One region of the Streptomyces sp. NPDC048462 genome, then DNA from elsewhere that is predicted to be linked to it. Evidence: riboswitches for the same ligand, from Rfam matches in the RefSeq annotation. Region 1 holds a riboswitch; the other holds the start of a gene.

Region 1 (3,600 bases):
CGATGGCGAAGGTGTGGAAGTCGTCGGCGAAGGCCTGGCCGCCGGGGAGGCTGTAGCCGGCGCCGATGCCGGCGGAGCCGGAGTAGCCGGGGCCGTGCAGGGTGCCGTGGACGGTGCTGGGTTCGAAGCCGACGTTCTCCATGATGTCGATCTCGCCGGAGTTGGGCCAGCCGACCTGTCCGATGTCGTCGCCGAGCATCCAGAAGGCGGGCCACATGCCCTGGCCGCGCGGGATCTTCATCCGGGCCTCGACGTGGCCGTAGGTCTGGGTGAACTTGCCCGAGGTGTTCAGCCGCGCCGAGGTGTACTCGCAGGTGCCGTACCAGCACTGGTAGTTGTTCGGGTTCTCCTTGCGCGCGGTGATGACCAGATGACCCTGGCCGTCCAGCGCCGCGTTGCTGTTCCCGGCGGTGTAGTACTGCCGCTCGTGGTTGTCGACGTTGTCACCGGTCTCGATCTGCCACTTGCCGCCGTCAACGGCGGAACCTGCGGCTCCGTCGAAGTCGTCGGTGAACGTCGCGGCGGCGGCGGACGCCTGCGTGGTGACGGATCCCTTCGAGGCCGGAGACGGCATGGGGGCGCCGGAGGCGAGGCCGGAGGTGGCGGAGACGAGGGCGAGTACCGAGAGTGCGGAGACCAGGAGGCGCCTGGTCAGGTGGGGGGAGCTCATGTGGATTTCCTTTCCGTACGGGACGGAGGGAATGTGACTCACCATGCATATGACAAGTGGGGGCATGGCGGCCACGTGGGGGAGTTGCGGCCTTAGTTCACTTCGTGATTTAAGAAGTGAACCAAGAGCGTGTCAAGGCTCTTGGCAGACCACAGTTCTTGCACGCACCGGCCTACCGCCCCGTCGCCGCGTTCGTCAGCTCTCCGGTGCCGCCGGGAGCGGCCGGCCGCAGCGCAGGTTCCACCGCCCCGACCTGCCGCTGAGCTCCGTGACCGTCAGCGGTGCCACGTCCAGCCGCCAGAAGGCCTGCGGCGGGAGGTCCAGCGCGTGGACAGCCGCAGCGCGGATCACGGCGGGCTCGGCCACCGCCAGCACCTGCCCGTCGTCGCTCCTGTGCGGGGAGTCGAGCCACGAGCCCACCCGCGCGCACAGTTCCAGCAGGGACTCACCCCCGTGCGGCGCGGCGGCAGGATCGGTCAGCCAGGCGGCCACCCCGTCCGGCTCGTCCGTGCTCACCTCGGTCAGCCGGGCGCCGGTCCAGCGGCCCATCTCCCAGTCCCGCAGGGCGGGTTCGGGATCGGAGCGGAGTCCCAGCGCGTCCGCGGTCGCGGTGCAGCGCATGGACGGGCCGCGCACGTGCCTGGCCGCCGAGGGCACGGCGGGCGCGGCGTCCCGCGCCTGCCGGAGCCCGGCGTCGTCCAGCGGCGCGTCACCGGCGAACCGGGCCTCGCGCAGCGCCGCGTTCATCGCCGGTGAGATCAACATCACCCGTACCGTCATTACTGCTCTCAACTCCCTGAACGGTGGCCACTTGGCCAACCACACCATGGCATCCGGGCTTCCCGGATGCCCGGACCGCACCATGGCGGCGCCCACGCCCAGGCGGTATGGTCGCGACGACACGACGAGGGTGTGACGGAAGTCCGGTGAGAATCCGGCACGGTCGCGCCACTGTGAACCCGCACCTGTGCGGGGAAGTCAGACCCAGCACCTTCGTCTCAGGCACCACGATCGGGACGCGTGTTCCCACAGGAGGTTCTGCCATGGCACAGACTGCTGCCCCCGCCACCGGCGCACCCGCCATCACTCCCATCTCGCTGAAGGCCATCGCCCCTTGGGCGGTCTTCTTCGGCATCCTCATGCTGATCCTGCTGTACTTCGTCGGCGCCGAGCAGGGCGCCACCTCCGTCATCTCGGGCGCGGGCGTGCACGAGTGGGTCCACGACGGCCGTCACCTGCTCGGTTTCCCCTGCCACTGACCCACCGGGCTGATCCAGGGGAATCCCTCATGAACTCCATATCTGTCAGAGCTCTGCTGGTCCGCGGCATGCTGGCCGGCCTCGTCGCGGGCGCGCTCGCGCTGGCCGTCGCCTACTTCCTCGGCGAGTCCCGGGTGGACGCCGCCATCGCCCTCGAGGAGGCGCACAGCCACGACCACGGCGGCGGCGAGGAACTCGTCAGCCGCACCATGCAGTCCACCGCGGGACTCGCCACCGGCGTACTCGTCTTCGGGGTGGCCATCGGCGGCATCGCCGCACTCGTCTTCTGCTACGCACTCGGCCGGACGGGCCGCTTCGGCCCGCGCGCCACCGCGGCGCTGATCGCGGGCGCGGCCCTGCTGGCCGTGTACGTCGTGCCGTTCCTGAAGTACCCGGCGAACCCGCCGGCCGTCGGCAACCCCGACACGATCGGCAGACGCACGGCACTGTTCTTCCTGATGGTCGCCCTCAGCGTGCTGCTGGCCGTCGCCGCCGTCATCCTCGGCAAGCGGCTGGCACCCCGCCTGGGCGCCTGGAACGCGACGATCGCCGCAGCGGCCGGATACGTGCTGCTCATCGGTCTCGCGTACGTCTTCCTGCCCTCGTTCAACGAGGTCGGAAAGGACTTCCCGGCCACCCTGCTGTGGCAGTTCAGGCTGGCCACGCTCGCGGTCCAGGTCACGCTGTGGACCACCTTCGGGCTGCTCTTCGGCTACCTCACCGAACGGCTGCTGGTGCCGAGGGCACAGCCTGCCCGGGCCGGAAGCGGAACGGCGGAACGCGCCGCGGCCGCGGCGCGCTGACCCGCCCGGACGTGCCGTCGGGCCCGTGCGGCGCCGGAACCCGCGAGGTGAGTTCTTCTCGCGGGTTCCGCCGCGCCACGGGCCGGTGCGCGTCACCGCTCCGCGGGACCGTCCCAGTCCACGCGGTAGTGCTTCAGCAGGGAGTCCTCACGCACCAGGCGCATCCCCGCGGCCGTCATGACGCGCTGGGAGGCGATGTTGTCGAGGTCGGTGTCCCCGTGCACGCAGGCGACGCCCCGGTCGCGGGCGAACCGCAGCAGCGCGCGGAGCGCCTCGGAGGCGTACCCCATGCCGCGGACCGAGGGCACGAGCCCGTAGCCGATCGTGACGTGTCCGGCCTCGTCGGGAACTCCGTGGAACCCCAGCCCGCCGATCACCGGCCCGTCCGCACCGAGCCGTATCTCGTACGAGCCGAACGGAGTCGGATCCCCGGTCTCGGCGATGGTGCGCACGACGCGCGCGGCCGCCGCCCGCTCGCCCGGGGACGGGTATCCGGCCGCCCACCGGACGCCTTCCGGTGGCCGGCCCTCCACCACGTGCTCGACGTCGGATGCGCTCATCGCGCGGAGCAGGAGGCGCGGGGTATCGATAACGGTCATGACGCAGTGGACTATCACGCGGTCCGGGCGGGCCGCACCCGGATATCTCCTGGTGACCGCCCGCCCTTACCGCATGCTTCGCCGACCGCCGGCGCCCTCGGTCGACCTGCGGCTACGCGCCGCCTGCCGGGGTGAAGTCCCCGGACAGCGCGGCCGCCACCCGCAGGTGCGTCGACGCCTCGGTCTGCCGCCCCTGGCGCTCCAGCGTGCGGCCGAGCATCAGCCGGGCGTAGTGCTCGACGGGATCGAGCTCCAGCACCGCCCGCAGC
Region 2 (3,600 bases), on a different contig from region 1:
CGGGTTGCGCAGCAGCGACTGCATGACGGTGCCGCAGACCGCGAGTCCGGCGCCGCAGACGGCGGCGAGCAGGGTCCTCGGCATGCGCAGGTTCCAGATGATGCCGTCCCGGATCGGGCTGAGCGGCGAATCCCCGAGCCCCAGGTGGGCCGCCACCGTGTCCCGGACGTCTCCGACGGAGATCCGGGCGGGGCCGATGGTGACGGCCACGGCGACGGACAGGACCAGGAGCAGCAGGCCGCCGGCCCACAGGAGTCCCCCGCCGATGCCCCGGACACCGCGACGCCCGCGTTCACCGGCGGCGGGGAGCTCGTGTCCGCTCGCCCGCGCGGCCCGTTCGGTGTCCGTCACCCCGCGAGCCCGAAGGTGCGCAGCCCGGCGGCGACCCGCTCCACGCCCTCGACCGTCCGGATCGACGGGTTCATGGCCTGCCCGCTGAGCAGCACGTAGCGCTTGTGCCGTACGGCGTCCATGTTCTTCGTGGCCGGATTGGACTCCAGGAACGCGATCTTCCGCGAGGCGCTCTCGGCGGTCTGCGACTTGCGGGTCAGATCACCGATGACCAGCACGTCGGGGTTGCGGTCGGCGACCGTCTCCCAGTTGATCTGCGGCCATTCCTCATGGGTGTCGTCGAAGACGTTCTTCGCGCCCAGCTCCCGGGTGATGACGCCGGGCGCCCCGCAACAGCCCGCCAGGTACGGGGACTCGGAGTTGGCGAACCAGTACATCAGGGTGGCGCCGGAGGCGTTGATGCCGTCGGTCGCCTTCCGTACCCGGGCGGTCAGCTCCGCGACGAGCTTCTCGCCTCGCTCCGGGACACCGAACACCTTGGCCATGTCGCGTACTTCGCGGTAGACGCTGTCCATGGTCAGTGCTCCGGTCCTGACCCCGTCGCCGTCCTTGCTGTTGTCCTTGGCGGTGCAGTCGGCGGGCGAGACGTAGGTGGGGACGCCCAGCTTCTCGAACTGTTCCCGGGGGGCGACGCCGCCCTTGGCGAGCGTCGACTCGAAGGACGCGCTGACGAAGTCGGGCTCCTGGTCGAGGACCTTCTCGGACGAGGGACGGTTCTCGGAGATCCGGGGGATGCCGGCGTTGGCCTTCTCCAGGCCCTTCATCACCGGGTCGGTCCAGGTGGCGGTGGCGGCCAGCCGGCCGGCGAGGCCGAGCGAGAGCAGGATCTCGGTGGACCCCTGGTCGACCGGGACGGCGCGGCGCGGGGCCGCTCGCACGGTGACGGTGTGCCCGCAGTTCTTCAGGGTCACCGGATAGCCGTCGGCCCCGGTGGGCCTGTCGGCGGAGCTGTCGCCGCCTGTGCCGCAGGCGGTCAGCAGGAGTGCTGCGGCCGTGAGCAGGGCGGCGGAGCGGGCATGGCCGGCTATGAGCGGCACGAAGTACCTCGGCGTCTCTGGGCCCATGCGCGGGGCCCGCTGTACGGAGTTCCGCGAACCGGTGCCGGACCGCGGGCGCCAGCAGGTCTTCGGACTCGGGTTCGTACGGTCGGGACGCCTTCCCGGGGACCCGTGGGTCTCCCAGTGGCTGTTGGCCCCGCCCGTCCCCCTCACCGCTGCGCGTCAGTTCCGGATTCACACCGGATTCCCTGACCCCTACGTGGAGTTCGACTGGCCCAGGCACGCTACCACGGGGTCCGCGCAGCTCAGCGACGGTACGGCGGGCGGACCGGGCCTGCCCGGCCCGGTCCGCCCCGCGTCCTCAGGGCCGCAGGAGTGCGACCACGGCGTTGTGTCCGCCGAATCCGAAGGAGTGGCTGAGAGCCCGCCGCACGGGCAGCGCCCGTGGCCGCTTGGTCACGCAGTCGATGTCGAACCCGGGCGCGGGCGCGTCCAGGTTGGCGACGGGCGGGACGATTCCGCGCTGGAGCGTCAGGATCGTCAGCCCCGCCTCGATCGCTCCGGCCGCGCCCATGCAGTGGCCGAGCACGCCCTTGGGCGCGGTGACGGGCGGCCGGTGCGGGAAGACCCGGCCGATCAGGGCGGCTTCGGCCGCGTCGTTGCGCGGGGTCGCCGTGCCGTGCGCGTTGATGTGCTCGACGTCCCCGGCCTGCCAGCCCGCGTCGCGCAGCGCGGCCTCGACGGCCGCCTGGGCGATCCGCCCGTCGGGGTGCGGGCTGGTGGGGTGGTGCGCGTCGGTGGTGGCGCCGGTGCCCGCGAGCAACGCGCGTGGCTCGGCGCCCCGGGCCTCGGCGTCGGCCGCGCGCTCCAGCACCATGACGGCGGCGCCCTCCCCCATGACGAGCCCGGCCCGGTCGGCCGCGAAGGGCCGGCTGAGCCGGGACAGGTCCCGGTCCGCGAGGGCGGCCGCGCCGGATCTGGCGAATCCGGTCATGGCGATCGGGAAGAGGGTCGATTCGGTGGCTCCCGCGATGGCCAGGTCGCACTGTCCGGTGACGAGCAGGTCCCGGGCCACGGACAGCGCGGTGATCCCGGACGAGCAGGCGGTACAGGGCGCCAGGCTGGGGCCCGTCGCGCTCATCTCGATCGCGATCTCCGCCGCGGGCATGTTCGGGATGGTGAGCAGGATCCCGGACGGCGAGGTCGCCTCGGGCCCGCGCCGCTCCAGCACCAGGGCCTGATCGGTCAGACCGGCGGATCCGCCGCTGCTGGTGCCGACGACGACCGCGACCCGGCTGCCGTCCCAGCCGCCCGGGTCGAGTCCCGCGTCGGAGACCGCCTCCCGCGCGGCCAGTACCGCGAACTTGGTGTACCTGCCCATGCGGAAGGCGGTACGCCGGCCGATCGCGGCGTCCAGGTCGATGCCCTCGACCGTGCAGGCGAAGTCGATCGCGCATCCTGCGAGCTCGGGAACGATGCGGGCCGGGCTGACGCCGGCGCACACCCCGTCCCAGGTGGACTCGGTGTCGTTGCCGACCGGGGTGATCATTCCCAGACCGGTGACAGCGATGGCCGGCATCTTCATCGGGCCGCACTCACCGGCGCCTCGTCGCCGGCCGCCGCGCGGAGGAACTCCGTGAGCCCGGCGAGGCTGGTGTCCCGGTGCAGCGTGCCCGGATCCAGCTCGACGCCGACGGCCTCCCTGATGACGACGGCGAACTCGGCGACTGCCAGGGAGTCCATGTCCAGGCTGTCCATCGTGGATTCGGGGAGAATCTCGGCCACAGGCACCCTGAAGGTACGGCTGAGTACCTCGGTGATCGTGGGGTGAATCGCGCTCATGGTCTTCCTCTCCATCATGCCCGTCCGGCGGGGGTGTCCCGGGCGGTTCCTCTCACCACCCCGACGCCGAAGTAACTGAGCAGCGTTCCTCCAGTTACGCCTTGCGGCGAACCGATTCGCCTGCGGGTGTCGCCGCCCCCGTGCACCAGCGCGAGAGCACGGCCGCGGTACCCCAGAAGGCCAGCAGTACGGCACCGACGCCGAGGCCCTGGACCACGTCGGCCGCGCGCCGAACGCCCTGCGGTACCGCCAGCTCCGCCGAGCCGCTCATCGCCCGGCTCCGGCGGGTGCCGGGGACCCGCCCGTGTGCCAGGACGCCCCCGGGTCGTCGTACGCCTCGGCGTAGCGGGCTCCGGCGATGGGCCAGTCGGCGAGCACCTCCTCCGGCAGCGCGAACGAGTCGGCGAGC

The links. A riboswitch is a leader RNA that binds a small molecule or an ion and turns the genes downstream of it on or off. The one in region 1 is predicted to bind cobalamin.
Region 2: another riboswitch for cobalamin. It lies ahead of ACGFU6_RS01845 (ABC transporter substrate-binding protein); the one in region 1 lies ahead of ACGFU6_RS06875 (CbtB-domain containing protein).

The regions. Positions count from the first base shown of each region.
Region 1 covers NZ_JBICXG010000003.1:168,243-171,842, forward strand. The annotation lists gene ACGFU6_RS06865 (family 16 glycosylhydrolase) at 1-670, opposite strand, end outside; gene ACGFU6_RS06870 (histidine phosphatase family protein) at 866-1,450, opposite strand; adenosylcobalamin (AdoCbl) riboswitch at 1,574-1,668, shown strand; gene ACGFU6_RS06875 (CbtB-domain containing protein) at 1,714-1,929, shown strand; gene ACGFU6_RS06880 (CbtA family protein) at 1,959-2,732, shown strand; gene ACGFU6_RS06885 (GNAT family N-acetyltransferase) at 2,825-3,331, opposite strand; gene ACGFU6_RS06890 (tetratricopeptide repeat protein) at 3,444-3,600, opposite strand, start outside.
Region 2 covers NZ_JBICXG010000001.1:450,504-454,103, reverse strand. The annotation lists gene ACGFU6_RS01850 (FecCD family ABC transporter permease) at 1-351, opposite strand, end outside; gene ACGFU6_RS01845 (ABC transporter substrate-binding protein) at 348-1,415, opposite strand; cobalamin riboswitch at 1,451-1,639, opposite strand; gene ACGFU6_RS01840 (beta-ketoacyl-[acyl-carrier-protein] synthase family protein) at 1,711-2,934, opposite strand; gene ACGFU6_RS01835 (acyl carrier protein) at 2,931-3,191, opposite strand; gene ACGFU6_RS01830 (hypothetical protein) at 3,286-3,462, opposite strand; gene ACGFU6_RS01825 (acyl-CoA dehydrogenase) at 3,459-3,600, opposite strand, start outside.